DNA from 4 places in the Psychrosphaera aestuarii genome. Region 4 is predicted to be linked to each of the others. Evidence: predicted binding sites of a transcription regulator. Region 4 holds the regulator's gene; each other region holds the start of a gene.
The links. The regulator sigma-54, encoded in region 4, starts transcription at its own class of promoters, with help from an activator protein. The targets are predictions, from matches to a motif close to GTTGGCACGNNNNTNGNNT.
Positions count from the first base shown of each region.

Region 1: the regulator sigma-54 is predicted to act here: its motif matches at 2,237-2,255, upstream of J9318_RS06240 (FimV/HubP family polar landmark protein).
Region 2: the regulator sigma-54 is predicted to act here: its motif matches at 2,402-2,420, upstream of J9318_RS02130 (PEP-CTERM sorting domain-containing protein).
Region 3: the regulator sigma-54 is predicted to act here: its motif matches at 2,091-2,109, upstream of flgJ (flagellar assembly peptidoglycan hydrolase FlgJ).

Region 1 covers NZ_CP072844.1:1,385,131-1,389,351, reverse strand. The annotation lists gene J9318_RS06240 (FimV/HubP family polar landmark protein) at 1-2,094, opposite strand, end outside; gene J9318_RS06235 (aspartate-semialdehyde dehydrogenase) at 2,343-3,362, opposite strand; gene J9318_RS06230 (4-phosphoerythronate dehydrogenase) at 3,370-4,221, opposite strand, start outside.
Region 2 covers NZ_CP072844.1:450,300-454,520, reverse strand. The annotation lists gene prsT (XrtA/PEP-CTERM system TPR-repeat protein PrsT) at 1-1,412, shown strand, start outside; gene J9318_RS02130 (PEP-CTERM sorting domain-containing protein) at 1,485-2,339, opposite strand; gene J9318_RS02125 (ThiF family adenylyltransferase) at 2,500-3,354, opposite strand; gene J9318_RS02120 (PEP-CTERM/exosortase system-associated acyltransferase) at 3,368-4,221, opposite strand, start outside.
Region 3 covers NZ_CP072844.1:1,307,872-1,312,092, forward strand. The annotation lists gene flgH (flagellar basal body L-ring protein FlgH) at 1-356, shown strand, start outside; gene J9318_RS05905 (flagellar basal body P-ring protein FlgI) at 366-1,460, shown strand; gene J9318_RS05910 (hypothetical protein) at 1,493-1,900, shown strand; gene flgJ (flagellar assembly peptidoglycan hydrolase FlgJ) at 2,170-3,234, shown strand; gene flgK (flagellar hook-associated protein FlgK) at 3,247-4,221, shown strand, end outside.
Region 4 covers NZ_CP072844.1:798,764-802,984, forward strand. The annotation lists gene rapZ (RNase adapter RapZ) at 1-676, opposite strand, end outside; gene ptsN (PTS IIA-like nitrogen regulatory protein PtsN) at 679-1,128, opposite strand; gene hpf (ribosome hibernation promoting factor) at 1,220-1,507, opposite strand; gene J9318_RS03655 (RNA polymerase factor sigma-54) at 1,541-3,034, opposite strand; gene lptB (LPS export ABC transporter ATP-binding protein) at 3,087-3,812, opposite strand; gene lptA (lipopolysaccharide transport periplasmic protein LptA) at 3,828-4,221, opposite strand, start outside.

The sequences.
Region 1 (4,221 bases), 590 kb from region 4:
TGGCTCTGGTTCAGCTTCTGGCTCAGATTCTAGTTCTGGTTCAGCCTCTAGTTCTGGCTCTGGTTCAGCTTCTAATTCTGGTTCAGCTTCTAATTCTGGTTCAGCTTCTAGTTCTGGTTCAGCTTCTGGCTCAGATTCTAGTTCTGGTTCAGTTGACTCGGCAGCATCATCAATTAGAGAATCGATATCAAAATCATCATCTTCTAATGTAATATCGTCGGCATCTATTTCTGACGAAGCTTCTGGTTCAGGTTCAGTTGACTCGGCGGCATCATCAATTAGAGAGTCGATATCAAAATCATCATCCTCTAATATAATATCGCCGGCATCTATTTCTGACGAAGCTTCTGGCTCAGCTTCTAATTCTGGCTCTGCTGAACCGGCAGCACCATCAATTAGCGAGTCAATATCAAAGTCGTCATCCTCTAGCGCTACTTCTTCAATGTCATCTTCAGTTAAATCTGGCTGTTCGCTAGTTTCCTTTTCAGAATCAGTTTCGTCTTCAATCAAAGAGTCAATATCAAAGTCATCACCAGTCAATACTTCTGGTTCTTCGTCTATTGCCTCGGTATCGCCGGCCTCTTCAATCAACGAATCTATGTCGAAGTCGTCTTCATCTAAACCAAGCTCATCGTCTAAATCATTTACACCTGTATCCATATCATCGTCAGGTGCTGCACCTTGGTCGATATCGGCTGCAACAGATTCATCTGTCACAATATCAGTTTCATCCATGTCTTCGCTAAGCTGATCGGTAAGATCATCATCTAATGCATCAAGTGAGTCGTCGTCATCCATATCCAGCAAGGCATCAATGTCACCTGCTTGTACGATTGACTCTTCTTCATCATCGGCAAGATCTATTTCTTGTAACTCAGAGCCATCGTCGAGTAACTGATCGTCATCAATAGAATCATCGAAAGCAGAGTCATCAAATGCGGATTCATCGGATAACAGCTCATCGTCATCCAATGAAACATCGTCTAAAGAGTCATCATCTAATAGATCATCGTCCATATCTAAGCCATCGAGATCATCTTCTAGCGCGTCATCTAAACCAGACAGGTCATCACTAAATGGATCCAATGAGTCTAGACTGTCATCTACATCTAAATCAGAGGCGATATCTAAATCTGGAGCTTCACTAAAACTTCCTGCCATTGGCGAATCAAGAGGTGCAGATAACGGATCCATTAAAGGGTTCGATTCAGTGTTTGATTTCTTTTTGAGAAATAACGCTAAACCTACTAAAACAGATAACGAAAGTAAGGTAGACAGAACAATAATTCCTGTTGTTGACGATAAAAACTCATTTATTTCATCGAAAACACTTTTATCTTCTGCTTGAGCCTTTGCAAGTGCCAATTCTTCTTGTTGTTTTAACAACAACTCTTCAAGTTTAGTGAGTATTTGTTGAGTTTCTTGTCTTAATTGACTTTCATTGCCAATTGCTTGCTCTACGTTTGTTAATTTATCCGACAATGCAGAGAGCTTATCTTGCAAGGCTAAGTTTTCTTCTTGAAGGGACTGATTTTGGGTTTTTGCACTATCGAGCTGTGTTTGGATTGTTTCAAAAGCTTTAACCTGCTTCTCTTCAACTTGTTCTATCTTTTTTGATATTTCTTTTTTTGCGTTAGTAACATCGACTTGTTTTGCCGCTTCTATCGGCGCCAATGCGATATCAATTTTACTTTGGTCCAACTTGCCACTAATTATGTCTTGCCACAGTTTATCGTCTGCATCAGCCCGTTCTTTTGCATATAACGGCTCTATCGCCATTACTTCTTTATGGCTAGGTATTTTTAATATACTACCCGTTTTTAAGCCATTTAAATTATTATAATCAAAAGCATTTGGGTTCTTTTTTAAAACAGCAACCATAACTTGATACACAGAAACATTATTTCTGTGTCTAAATTTATTACCCAGTTTCCACATGGTGTCACGGCTGGTGATAGGCCCATATGTTTCGCCCATTTCGCCATAGTCGACCCCTTTAGGGCCTTTTAGTTTGTTATCTGCATAAACCGAATTTGCCGTTGAGAACGACAAGATGAACATAAACAGAGCAAATAATTTTAAGCTAGAGCGCATTGATAAATTCCAGATTCAATATAATTCCGCCAATTTGCGGTAATAGGTTGTTGTCTCGAGCTATTTTCAATAAAAACTTAGATGAAAACACTACAAAAATAACTCAAGTCATCATTAATTATTTAAACACTTTAAAAAAGTAAAGCAAAGCTTGTACCACTTAATTCTGTCAACTTTATGTCGGTTTATTAAATTTAGACCAAAAAAAAGCCTCGGTAGGTTCGAGGCTTATAAAATATTTATTTAAATCACAGATATTCTTTAATGAGTAGTTCCGCAATTTGCAAACTATTCGTTGCCGCGCCCTTACGAACGTTATCGGCCACTACCCATAAATTTATACCATTTGGATGAGAAATATCTTCGCGAATACGGCCAACAAAGGTTTGATCTTGCCCACTAGCGTGTGTTACTTGAGTTGGATAGTCTTTATCTTCCGTCATTAATGCAACGCCAGGCGCATTTGCTAGTACGTTCTTTACATCTTCTGCAGAGACGGGTTGGCGTAACTCAACATGAATAGACTCTGCATGACCGTAAAAGACAGGCACTCGAACCGCCGTTGGATTTACTCGAATTGATTCGTCACCCATTATTTTATGCGTTTCCCAAACCATCTTCATTTCTTCACGGGTGTATCCGTTGTCTTCGAAGCTGTCTATTTGAGGGATAACGTTAAATGCCATTTGTACAGGAAAATGCTCCGTTTCTACTGGACGGCCATTCATCAACTGGGCGGTTTGAGCCACTAATTCATCAATTGCCCCCTTGCCTGCACCGCTCACTGATTGATATGTACAGACATTGATACGATCAATTCCATACGCGTCGTGTAACGGTTTTAATGCAACTAACATCTGAATAGTCGAACAGTTTGGATTCGCAATTATATTTCTGTTTCTAAAGTCAGCTAGCGCATGAGGATTAACTTCAGGGATCACAAGAGGTACATCTGGTTCGTTACGGAAATAAGATGTGTTGTCGATAACAACCACGCCCATATCAGCTGCAATCGGCGCATAACGTCTAGATGCATCAGAGCCTGCACTAAAGATTGCTAATTGGACTTGTGCCCAATCAAAATCAGCCGCGTTTTGCACTTCAATATCTTTCCCTTTAAATGAAATGCTGTCACCTGCTGAACGTTCACTCCCTAACGGGAACAGCTCCCCAACAGGAAAGTTTCTTTCCGCTAGCCCTTCTATGATGTTTTGGCCAACTAAACCTGTGGCCCCCAATACAGCAATATTATATTTTTGTTCTGACATTCTTTCTCTACTTAGTGTTGAAGCCTAACAAACGTAAAAAGTCGGCTACTTCAGGATGGTTACAGTTTACAGAAATTGACGACCATTCGCGACGTATTGGATAGTTTTTTCTTATCCAATCAAAACTATTTTTATCTAAGTTATGTCGAAAGACACCATCATCGCGTCTAACGTCATACACGGTATGAATGAGTATTTTTAACAAGCTTGTGGATGATAACTTCAAACCCAGACTTTGCTCTTTGTTGGAGTCAACTTTATAGTCTAAATGAATATCGGTTATTAGACCTTTTGGCAAAGTATTCGCCAAAGATACCGAAGTTTTTAACTTGAATAACTCACACACTTTTTTATAGAGCATTTCCGTGCCCTTGGCTTTTCCCTCAAGACTATATCCTGCAATATGCGCAGTCGTTAAATCGCAAAATGGAATTAATTCTTTAAGCGGATTTGGCTCACCTTCCCAAACATCTAGCACTAACCTTATGGCTGGTTTACCGTGTTTTTGACGGAACTGTATATGAGTCAACAAGGCTTGGTTATCTATCACCTCACCTCGACTCGCATTCACAATGCATACATCATCTTTTAATAACGGCAAATTTTTTCCGTTTAATAAATGATAGGTCGGATAAGGCCCAGTTCGAGTTAATGGTGTATGAAAGCTTATTACGTCGGCTTTAGTAAGTGCTGCTTCTAACGTAACGTAATTGGTTAAACTATCATCGTTAGCTCGATATGGATCACATAGTAAAAGCTCTATACCTAATACTGACAATTTTTGTTGTAAGTTTTGGCCAATATTACCAACACCTATGACTGCGACTGTTTTTTCACTAAAATCAATTTGGTATTTTTC
Region 2 (4,221 bases), 350 kb from region 4:
ACATCAGTGGACTAGAGGATTTAGAAGAGGCCGTAACCTTAGCGCCAGATTCTGATTTAACTCGTTCTAATTTAGCGGCAGCTTATTTGCAGTCTGGTGAGTATCAAAAAGCTTTAGATGTAGCGCAAGCATGGCTAAAAGATAAACCAGAGAGTGCGAGCGCTTATAGCTTAATGGGTATATCTCAATTAGCGATGGGCAATAAGCAGCAAGGAAACTCTAATCTTGAAAGAGCCTTAGAGCTCGACAAGTCAAATATTGCGGCACAAATGTATGCGGCTTCGAAAGCGGCTGATGCAGGTAACTATAACAAAGCAACGAACATTGTTCGTAATGTTTTAGCTATGCAACCTCAATACTTTCCAGCAGTAGAATTGTATTACTCGCTAGCAATGAATTCCGAAGACGCTCAGCTATCCGGTGTCATTGAGCATATTGAGACTACGATTTCGAATGCAAATAACCAAGCTCTTACTATCTTTTTAGCCAAGATATATTCACAACAAAAAGAGTATGAAAAGGCGTTAAGTGTTTTAGATAAGGTAACTAGCAAGTCGGCAGAGTTTTGGCAAATGAAAACTCGTCTATTGATTTTAACCAATAATATCAAACAAGCCTTAGAGGTAGCAGATAGTTGGATTAAGGCTTCGCCAAATAAACCGGTGAGTTGGGCCAACAAATTGCAAATCACTGAAACGCTTGGGTTACATAAACTGACTATAGAAACGGCTGAAAAGGCGTTGGCCTTATTCCCTGATAATTCTTTGTTTTTATTATTTAAAGCCTACCACGCAATTAACACAGGCAAAATAAAACTAGCAGAAAGTGTGATGGAGAATGTGACAGACGACATTCGAACTTCTGGTATGGGCCTTCGAGTGACAGGCCAAATTATCGCAATGAAAGGAAACTATTCTGACTCTTTACCAATTCTTTTGGAAAGCTACGAGAAATGGGATTCAAATGGCACTGCAGCGATTATTTACATTACTTACACAAAAGACAAGAATACAGATAAAGGTATTACGTTTTTAGAGCAACATGTAGAAAGTAAACCAAATGATGCAAATGCTACCTTTATTTTGGCAAATCACTTTATATATTTAGATAAAGTAAAAGCGTTAAAATACTACTCTAAGTTACTTACTCTAAACGATAAAAATTTAGTCGCATTAAATAATGTCGCTTATTTATATACTGAACAAGGCAAACATAAAGAGGCATTAAGCTTTGCATTAAAAGCTGCAGAAATTGCGCCAAACAATAGCCAGGTTATAGATACTATTGCTAATATTTATTTAAGTTTAAAACAAAAAGACAATGCAAAAGAGTGGATTGAAAAAGGCTTAGTCATTGCACCAGATCATGCTGGTTTATTGGAAAAGAAACTTATCGTTAGTCAGATGAACTGATGGGCGATAGTAAATAACAGACACAAAAAAACCAGTTGATTATCAACTGGTTTTTTTTATTTAAGCTAAGTCTTATTTAGCTTTACGTCTTGCTACACCAGCTAAACCTAAAAGGCTTAAACCGAAGATAGCTAACGTTGATGGTTCAGATACTAGACGTAAGTCAATAGAACCTAATGAAGTTGTTCTAGTGTACTTGTCATATGTAGTACCACCGATATCGTATGTACCAGCTAACACTGGAGCATTACTTTGATTTTGTAAGTCAGCGTTTGCTTTCATATTAAGTACAACATTTGCACCTAGTAGGTCAGCTAAGTCATTTCCGTTTGAGAAGAAAAGACCAGAAACTACGTCAACAATTTTAAACGTAAAAGTTAACGCATTTTGACCACCTGAAATAGGTGTACCGTTAGACGCTGTTAATTCAAGTTTAAGTACGTCGTCATAAACTGTATTATTGTATAAATTTGTTAGGTCTATGTTCGCCCAACCACCAGTAAACACACCAACATAGTTAGTTGTAGGAGTTGTTGCATCTGGAACTATAGCTGCAAAGCCTTCTAACATGTAATCAATGTCAAAAGCCCAACCAGAACCATATAACTCAGTGTTAGATCCGTTTTGAGTTGCAGAACCTAAGTTTAAGCCAATACCACGGTTTTGAACTAAGTCAAAAACATAGTCACCTGTTTGAATGCCAGCAACTCCGTTAGTATCAACGTAATTTGAAACGTTTGTGCTACTCGCGTTAATTGTTAGAGCCTCTACACCTGCAGTTAGTGAATTACCATCTGCGTCTAGTGGTGCTAGATCTGTTGGATAACCTGCCATGTATGATGTATCGATAACAATAGGATCTGCAAACGACGCGCATGAAGCAATTGCTAATCCTGTTGCTACTAAAGCTTTGTTAAATGTTTTCATAACACTTTCCTTAATGGAGTTGTAAGCTGTGTGATACAAAACGTATCGTACTGCCTAGTACAAAGCAAGTTACTTGCCAACAATATAATATGTTGATTTGTAATAACTTTTTTCTTAATTCACTGTTTTTAAATTATACTTTGTAAAAAAGTTAGACAGTCTATTTATTAACTATATTGTGCGCTATCTTGTACATTAGTCTCTGCTTGATACCGCGGTTTCCAAATGGCAAGTAGGTTTTCTTGAGTTTGTTGGTGTAACCATCAAAGTGGAGGCCATGCGGTGCGACAATCACGTCACCTCTGTTTAGTAGTACTTTTAATACGTTAGATGCTGCAACCGCTGCACAAAACATCACACCCATTATCGTAGAAGGCCCTTTTTTTGCTTTAAAATCAGCCTTTTCTGGTAGAACCAAATACTTACGTTGTAACATTGATGGTGACAGGCCAATTAAAAATTGGATTAATTGCTCATTTTCCGTTTGTTTGTCTTCAAACCTAAAATACTGCTCATAAGACATTTTACCTGGCATAAAGCACAAATAGGCACTGCCCATACCTAAAGGCGCTGCTGTTATAACGGGAATTTGCTTTTCTTCACATTTTTTAAAAACTAACTTTCGTGCTTCAAGCGCAAAAAAGTCTAAGCAGTCAACGTAAATGTCTACGTTGTCGAGAAATTCATCAACGTTATTTTCAAAGATTCCTGTTGGAAACTCTTTCACATCTGCTTCTGGATTAATATCTTTGATGACTTTGCCCATCACCGAGCATTTAGGCTCATCAATGGTAGACATATAAGCTCCGAGCTGACGGTTAAAGTTATGTACTTCATATTCGTCAAAATCAGAGATGTTAAAATTTCCGACACCTAAACGAGCCAGTGCAGTTACATGTGCAGAACCAACGCCTCCACAACCTGCAAAGGCGATTCTGCTGTTTTTTAGTTTGGCTTGTTCGGCCTCCGTTACCCAACCTATATTTCTTGAAAAAGCATCATCGTAATTAAACATAATTTGGCCCGACTTATGACTCAGTTTGGATTAGTTTTTTTGGAAAGGCATGTACACCTATTAATTCTGCATCGAAGTTTTCTTTGTTGTCCAAAGAAAGATCATTAATGATATTTTTAAATAATAGCTGAAATCCAGGGCTTAGTGTTTTATGCAACGAATAAGGATCTATGTAGTAAGGTGCTCGCTTGCCGTGGTAGTCAACAACAGGACCAATTTGTTCGAACTCTATCCCGACAAACTTTAAGCTTCGAGCTAATCTAGGCTCCATCATAACAAAGACATGTTTTACGCCGGCCTTCATAACCACACTCGCAGCAGAAAGATATAAACCTACCGCAATAAAAGGGAAGCAACGTAATTCACGTTCAGAATAAACTGTTTCATTAATTGCACCTGTCGCAGCACCTTTAAACTTATCTGATTGTCGACGTCTGAATTCTGAAGGTACTGCTAATCTCGAAATCTCACAAATTTCTTCGCGTTTAAATAGGTTTGGGTTTAGGGTTGGATGATCAATTGAGTCTAGGCAATATTTTTCTATTGGTAATAGTTGTTCAGGAGAGTTAGAACATACCATTCTAACCGTACCGGCATATTTTTCCGTAGAGCGGTGTTGTATGAGGCAGTGGATAGACTGCTTGTCAAATTCGTCATTTTCCAGTCTAGACTCTCTAAGCGGTTCAAATTTTAATTCCTCACAATAAACGTCGTGTCTTATTGCGAATGCCTTTTCTTTTTCAGATTCTGTCATTGCTACTGTTGGTTGCAAATACTCAGAGAAATGGTTAGCAATACTTTTCGCTTGTTGATTGGCTAACACTTGCATCAAATATCTAACCGCACCACCTATTACAGGTTTTTTAG
Region 3 (4,221 bases), 510 kb from region 4:
CAATTAACGGAAATACGTTAGAAATGGGTATTGAGTCTGATAGCACGTTTAAAGGCGATGCTAAGTCGAATCAAAGTAACAGCCTAAATGGACAAATAACAGTTCACGTTTTACGTGTGTTGCCAAATGGTAACTTGATTATTCGTGGCGAGAAGTGGTTAACGTTAAATACAGGGCAAGAATTCATTCGTCTGACAGGCATCGTCAGATCAGAAGATGTATCGTCTGACAATACCGTTGATTCTACTCGTGTAGCAAACGCTCGAATTTCATATAGCGGCAAAGGTTCCTTGGCTGAAGCCCAAGAAACTGGCTGGTTATCACAATTCTTCATGAGCACAATGTGGCCGTTTTAGGGGAATGAGATGAAAATAGTATTAAGTATAGTCACCGTGATAGGCCTGTTATTAAGTAGCAGTGTAAATGCTGTCCGTATCAAAGATGTATCAACGGTTCAAGGAATCAGATCAAACCAATTAGTAGGCTATGGTCTAGTGGTAGGTTTACCTGGTACAGGCGAACAAACAAGTTTTACTGAGCAAAGTTTTAAAGCAATGTTAGGCAATTTTGGTATTCAATTGCCAGCTAGTCTTAAACCAAAAATTAAGAACGTTGCAGCTGTTGCGGTACATGCAGATTTACCGGCATTTTCAAAGCCAGGCCAAAACATAGATATAACAGTCTCGTCAATTGGTAGCGCGGGAAGTTTACGAGGTGGCACGTTACTACAAACTTTCCTTAAGGGCGCTGATGGTAAAATATATGCAGTTGCTCAAGGTTCCTTAGTCGTTGGGGGCTTAGGTGTGCAAGGTTTAGACGGTTCACAAGTTGTGATTAATACCCCAACTGTTGGTCGCATACCAAATGGCGCAACAGTAGAACGCAGTGTACCTACACCTTTTGGCAACGGTGACCACATCACTTTTAATTTAAATGAGCCAGACTTTACCTCCGCAAAAAGGCTTGCTGATACCATTAACAACTTAGTCGGTCCAAACACTGCAAAACCAATGGATTCAGTGTCTGTTAGAGTTATAGCGCCTCGTGATATTTCACAGCGAGTGGCCTATCTATCAGCGATAGAGAACTTAGAGTTTCAACCTGCGAGTACCAGCGCGAAGATTATTGTTAACTCTCGCACCGGCACAATAGTAATAGGCAAAGATGTAAGGTTAAAACCTGCTGCGATTACTCACGGTAATTTAACAGTAACCATTGCCGAAAACCAACAGGTTGATCAACCAAACCCGCTAGCCCAAGGGCAAACGGTAGTAACAAATCAAACAATAATTGATGTAGCTAGAGATGATACTCGAGCATTTGTTTTTGACCCTGGTGCGAATCTTGATGATTTAGTACGCGCCATAAACCAAGTGGGCGCAGCGCCTGGCGACTTAATGGCAATATTAGAAGCCCTTAAACAAGCTGGTGCAATAGACGGCCAATTGGTTGTGATTTAACTTTTAATTTAAATAATAGAAGGAATAACACTATGGCATTTTCACAAGTATTGCTAAGTGATGTAACTGCGAATAAAGACACGAATCAGGCGATATTAGAGTTGTTAGACATTAACGAGTCTCACGACCTTCAATATCATGTTTATGAAATAGCCTTCGGTGACAAGCAAATATTTTGCTGTTTATCTGGTGGTAGCATTGAAAATGGTGTTATCGAGTTTACTCCAGTTGGCTTAGCTGCGTTTGAAGCATTAACGAACGTTAAGGAAATTTCTGATACAGAATATTTCGCTGATTATATTAGTACGGAAGAAAATATCGCTGAGCAAATTGAAACGGTATTTTCTCGAGTACCCAATGGCGCCAAAGTTTGTTTTGTCGGTGACATTACCGGCGAACTAAAAGAAGAGTTGTCTAAATATTTCACTATGATTCATTAGGATTATGGTATGACATTAGCCCACTGATGGACTGTAATTAATTATTGCGGTTCATCGGGCACCTTTCCTTGTTATTCTTATAACTGCTTTCTTAACTTTAGCTAGCTCTTTACGCTTCCTTTCACTCCCTTTACGTTTACCTATATCACCTTACTTAAACATTAATCATTTTACATGTGGCAAAACCGCTGTTGGCACAAGTCTTGATATAACTAAATTATGATTAATTTATAGGCTTGCTTTGATGCGAAAGTGTCAAAAAAACGACAATGAATAGTATTGGTGATTCAAGTAACTCTCTAGACCTAATTGGACTTCAAGAACTAAAGTCCAAGTCTCGATTAGATCCTGGAAATAAAGAAGCGCTGCACAAAGCTGCACAACACTTTGAGTCGATATTTATTGGCATGATGCTCAAGTCTATGCGAGAAGCAAACGCAGTATTTGAAGAGGGCAATCCCATGCACTCAAATACGACTAAGTTCTTCAGAGATATGTATGACTCACAGTTGGCCACTGATATGTCTGAGCAAGGCAGTATGGGACTCGCGGACATTATTGTTGATCAACTGAGTGGTGACAACGATAAGTATATAAATGCAGGTGTACTGCGAAATGATAACCGGTTTGATGAGTTAGTTGGCAAAATATCGACAAATAACAACATTGACAACTCAATTGAATCGGTAGAACCGACAGCTCAAAACCTTGGCTTTGTTACAAGCGACGATGCCGTCAAGCAACGATTATTTGCGACGGCTGAAGAAAATTCAAAAACAGTCCAACTAACAAATAACGCAAATGCCAAGACTTCAGAAAAAGTAGAAATTAACTTTGATTCACCAGAGTCTTTTGTCGATAGCGTTTGGCACTTTGCGAAACAAAACGCCGCTAAAATTGGTCTAAACCCAGCGGTGATGATTGCACAATCAGCCCTTGAAACAGGTTGGGGCAAACATGTGTTGAAAGATAAGGACGGTAATTCAAGTTTTAACTTATTCAATGTTAAAGCACTGCGAGATTGGGATGGCGATAAAACTGCGCAGTCTACACTTGAATTTGAAAATGGCGTCGCTGTGAAAAAAGTTGAACCTTTCCGTGTTTACAACAGTGTTAATGAGTCATTTGGCGACTTTATCAACTTCCTAAAATCAAGTAACCGCTATGAATCAGCCCTTGATAATGCCGACAATCCGGAACAGTTTTTGCAAGGTCTACAAGACGCTGGCTATGCAACCGATCCAAACTATGCAAATAAGATCTTAGGCATATTAAACAGCGACAATTTCAAAGAAATGATTGGCAAATTTTCTGAACCAAGTGATGGCGAATAGAGGAAATAGATAATGGCTGGCGGAATATTAGGTACGGGAGTTTCTGGTTTATCAGCAGCTCAACATGGGCTCGATACTACTGGACACAATATTGCCAACGTAAATACGGAAGGTTTCAGTCGTCAACGAGTCGAAACTCAGTCAACGGTTGGACTAGCATTTCGTAGCACCTTTCTAGGTAACGGCACACAACTCGCCGCAATTACTCGCACATTTAATGATTTTAATTATCAAGAAGTCATATTCAACGCCAGCCAGTTTAATTCAAATAATACTAAGTATGTGAACGCATCGAGAATGGATAATCTATTGGCCGATCCTGAAACTGGAATCACCACGTCATTCGAAGAAATGTTTGATGGGATAAATGGTATTACAGAAGAGCCAACCATTATTTCGGCAAGAAACGTATTGATCGCTCGGGCCGAAACCGTGGCAAAACGATTTAATACACTTTACGAAGAAATATCAGGTCAACACTTAGGTGCAGTAAACGAAGAAATTATAACTACGGTTGAAGAGATAAATGCGATAGGGGCAGAGATCGCCAATCTCAACGGTAAGATTCAAGTTGAAAATGCCGTAAGTGGAGATGGGTTTCCGCCAAACGATTTACTTGATAAGCGTGATTTATTGCTCAAACAATTAAGCGAAAAAATACAAGTTGATACCATTAAGCGAGATGACGGTACGATTAATGTCACAATTGGTAAAGGTATTACACTAGTGACTAACTCATTTGCGTTACCACTGTCGATTGAACGAAATGAATTTGATTCAAGTAAATTGGAAATTGGTATTGCCACTAGAGCAGACACAGTAAATAAAACATACATTACAAATCAATTATCAGGCGGTTCTCTAACTGGCTTATTTGACGCTAGAGACAATCTAATTTTACCGACATTACAAGAGATAGGTAAGTTAGCAATTGGCTTGGCGGACAACTTTAATCGGCAACAAACATTAGGCCGTGATTTAAATGGT
Region 4 (4,221 bases):
TAAAGTTATTGATTTGAAATATGAATTTATTCACAAGTGGTTGACTAGAGAAAAAGTCTTTCACAGGTAAGTCTAAACCGGTTAATGCTCTAAGTTCTGGTTCCCAGTGAGGATTTGGTAGAAATCGTGCATCAAATACAAAATCGATATCGTTTGGTACCCCATATTTAAAGCCGAACGACTCGAAAGTAATAATAAGTTCTTTATCTGACTTTCCTAATATCTTTTCTCTCACCATCTCGGTTAGTTGATGAACATTTAAATCCGAGGTATCAATATATAAATCGGCTCTAGACGATAACCCATCTAAAAGCTTACTCTCCTGTGCGATTGCATCAGGTAGTGACGCATCACCTTTGGTTAAAGGGTGTAGGCGCCTTGTTTCACTATAGCGACGAATTAATACGTCATCTTTAGCATCTATATATAGAACGGTCGTCTTTACGCCTTTGGGTAAGAAATCTAAATTATCCATTAACTCTTGTTCAGAGCTGGGCAAGTTTCTAACGTCAATACTGACGGCAACTTGAGGATAATTTTTAGATAAGGAGTGTGATAATGCAGGTAATAAATTAACCGGTAAATTATCTACGCAATAGTAGCCTAGATCCTCTAGTACTCTTAATACGACTGTCTTCCCTGAGCCTGAACGGCCACTAACGATAAATATATGCATGATTAAGCAGCTTCAATTATTTTGTAAAGATCATTATCAGTTTCGGCGCTTCTTATTTTACGAAGCATTTCTTTATTATCAAAAATTTCTGCGATTGACGCTAACGTATTTAAATGCACGTCACACTGATCTTCTGGAACAAGTAACGCAAAAAATACATCAACAGGTCTATTGTCTATTGCATCGTAATCAATGCCAGGGTGGATAACGATTAATACCGCCACTGGACTTTCATTTGGTGTTATTTTTCCATGAGGAATAGCAACGCCATTTCCTATTCCGGTACTCCCCAACTTTTCTCTATTCATAAGACTTGAGAGTATATCTGTGCAAGTGAGGTCTGGTAATTTTGTACTCGCGATCTCGGCAATATGCTCGAGGATCTTTTTCTTGCTTTGGCAATCTGTTAGTACTTTAGTGCACTCAGGTCGCAGGAGTAGCTTTACATTCATGGTTATCTTTTACTGCTTTACTCTTTTGATTTAAATCTCAAAAGATTGGTTAAAAGCACCGTCCATGGCGCTTTAAAATTAATAAAGAAAGTTAATGTCTGGTTAACTTTTCTTTGTGTTTAATGACTTGACGGTCAAGTTTATCAATTAAGGAATCAATTGCAGCATACATATCAGTATGCTCCGATGCAGCAAATAGTTCACCACCATTTACGTGCATAGTTGCTTCTGCTTTTTGGTTGAGTTTTTCAACGTCTAAAATCACATGGACGTTATTAATATGGTCAAAATGACGTTCTAACTTTGCAAATTTCGTATCAACATATTCTTTTAAAGACTCTGTTGCATCGACATGACGACAAGTTAAATTAATTTGCATATGCACTTCCTTCTGAATTGATAAAATGGATTGTTAAACCAATCGTTTTCTCTGGTTTGAAGGGGGAATGTTTAACGATTCCCGGTATTTTGCGATAGTTCTTCTGGCTACTTGGATGCCCTGTTCGGCCAGAATATCAGCAATCTTACTGTCACTTAACGGTTTTGCTTGGTTTTCTGCAGCAACTAACTTTCTTATTAAAGCCCGTATTGCAGTGGATGAACATTCACCACCATTTTCGGTGCTGACGTGGCTAGAAAAGAAATACTTTAACTCAAAGATTCCTCTGGGTGTGTGCATGAACTTTTGTGTTGTCACACGCGATATCGTGGACTCATGCATATCGACCATTTCTGCTACATCATTTAGAACCATTGGTTTCATCGCCTCTGGTCCGTATTCAAAAAATGCTTGTTGTTGTTGCACGATACAATTAGATACCTTCAATAAAGTGTCGTTTCTGCTTTCTAAACTTTTAATAAACCATTTTGCTTCTTGTAAGTGTGAACGAACAAATTGCGCGTCAGAGCTATTGGTTGAAGTTTTAGACAGTGAAGCATATTGTTCGTTCACTTTAATTTTAGGCATAGAATTAGGATTTAGCTCTACTAACCAACGACCTTTTTTCTTTACGACGGTAACATCTGGAATTACATAGTCAATTTCGTCTTTTATAACTAGGCTTGCGGGATTTGGATTCAGTTGTTGAATCAAGTCGAGTGCTTCTTTTAATTCAGATTCTTTTAATCTTGTTTTGCGGATTATAGTGCGATAATCACGGTTCGCTAACAGGTCGATATTTTCAGCAATGAGTTCAATAGCCTCTTCACGCCAAGGTGTGTCAGGGCTATATTGCTTTAACTGAACCAACAAACACTCTTGCAACCCTCGGGTGGCAACACCAATAGGATCAAAGTGTTGGATGCGTTTTAAAACCGCTTCAACTTCCTCTATTTCAACATCTTCGATGTCTACAGACTCAACAATGTCTTCAACAGATACCGTCAAAAAACCTTTGTCATCAATAGCATCAATAATGGCTGTTGCAATAGCTAAGTCATGTTCGGAAAAAGTGGATAGATTTAATTGCCATTTTAAATGGTCTTGAATATCAACAGTTGTTTCACCTTGATAAACGGTATCTTCACCGTCGTACGCAGGGCCTGAGCTCGCAGGAGCGGCGCTCATGTAGTCATCCCAAGTCGAGTCTGTGGGCAAGTCATCACTAATAGTTTGGTCTTGGATATTTTCGTTTGTATCGCGTTCTTCTCGCGTCCACTCGATATCGTCGTCGTTAGATGAAACTGAGGCTTCATTTTCATGACGATCATGGTTGTCTTGTGGTAATTCGATTTGTTCAACTGAGCCATGCTCTTCATCAGCTTCCAACAAAGGATTACTATCCAAGGCTTCTTGGATCTCTTGTTGCAATTCTAATGACGACAACTGCAACAGACGAATAGCCTGCTGTAATTGCGGGGTCATTGTTAACTGCTGACCCATTTTAAGTTGTAATGTTGGTCTCATTTGATCCCAGTAAAGTACTGACTAAAATAAACTTATTCGTGCTACCAAAATATCAAAGTTTGAACTGGTCACCAAGATAAACTTTCTTAACTATGTCACTTTCTAGCACTTGAGCCGGAGTTCCTTCAGCAATAAGCTCTCCATGACTAACGATATAGGCTTTTTCGCAGACATCAAGTGTTTCACGGACATTATGATCGGTAATAAGTACACCAATTCCCTTTGCTGTTAATTGTTGAATTATTTTCTTTATATCTATGACAGATATAGGATCAACACCCGCAAAAGGCTCATCTAATAGAATAATTTTTGGATCGGCAGCCAATGCCCTTGCGATTTCTACGCGGCGGCGCTCACCACCAGACAATGCCATACCAAGACTATCCCGAATATGATCAATATGAAATTCGGCAATTAAATCATCAAGTAAATCAGCCTGTTGGTTTGCATCTATGTCTTTTCGCATTTCTAGAACAGACATTATATTTTGTGAAACTGTCAGCTTTTTAAAGATAGACGACTCTTGAGGTAAATAACCAATGCCTTTGCGAGCTCTTACGTGCATAGGTTCGTGGCTCAAATCGATATCATCAAGCTGAATTAAACCTTTATCGTTAGGCACCAAACCAACAATCATGTAAAAAGTTGTTGTTTTACCCGCGCCATTTGGTCCTAACAAGCCAACTACTTGACCAGCTTCTACCGACAAGCTGACATCTTTAACAACTTGACGACTTTTATAGGATTTGGCTAAGTGCTTTGCCACCAACTTGGTCATATTTAATTTCTCTACTTAATTATTTGGCTGTGTTTTTTTTGTTTTTATCGTAGTAGTTACACGACCACCGGTTGACTTGTCGCCGTCAGCTTTGACTCTTTGTGCATTTAAATCAAATACGATATTACCACTTTCAACAATCGAGCTACCTTGCTTATATTTAGCTTGGCCATTCAATTCTAAAATACGTTCGTTAATCATATAAACGACTTCTAATGCTGTGGCCTCTAATGCTTCATTATTAGGATCATTTTGCAAAAAGCGAGCAGGTTTGCCTTTTGCTATTAGTTTTTCGCCTACGCCGTCTTTTGTTATTACATATAGTTCGTCAGCCGTGATCGTGAGCGTCCCTTGTTGTATTTTTACGTTACCGCTGAAATACATAGTGTTATTTTTGTAATCAAGATCT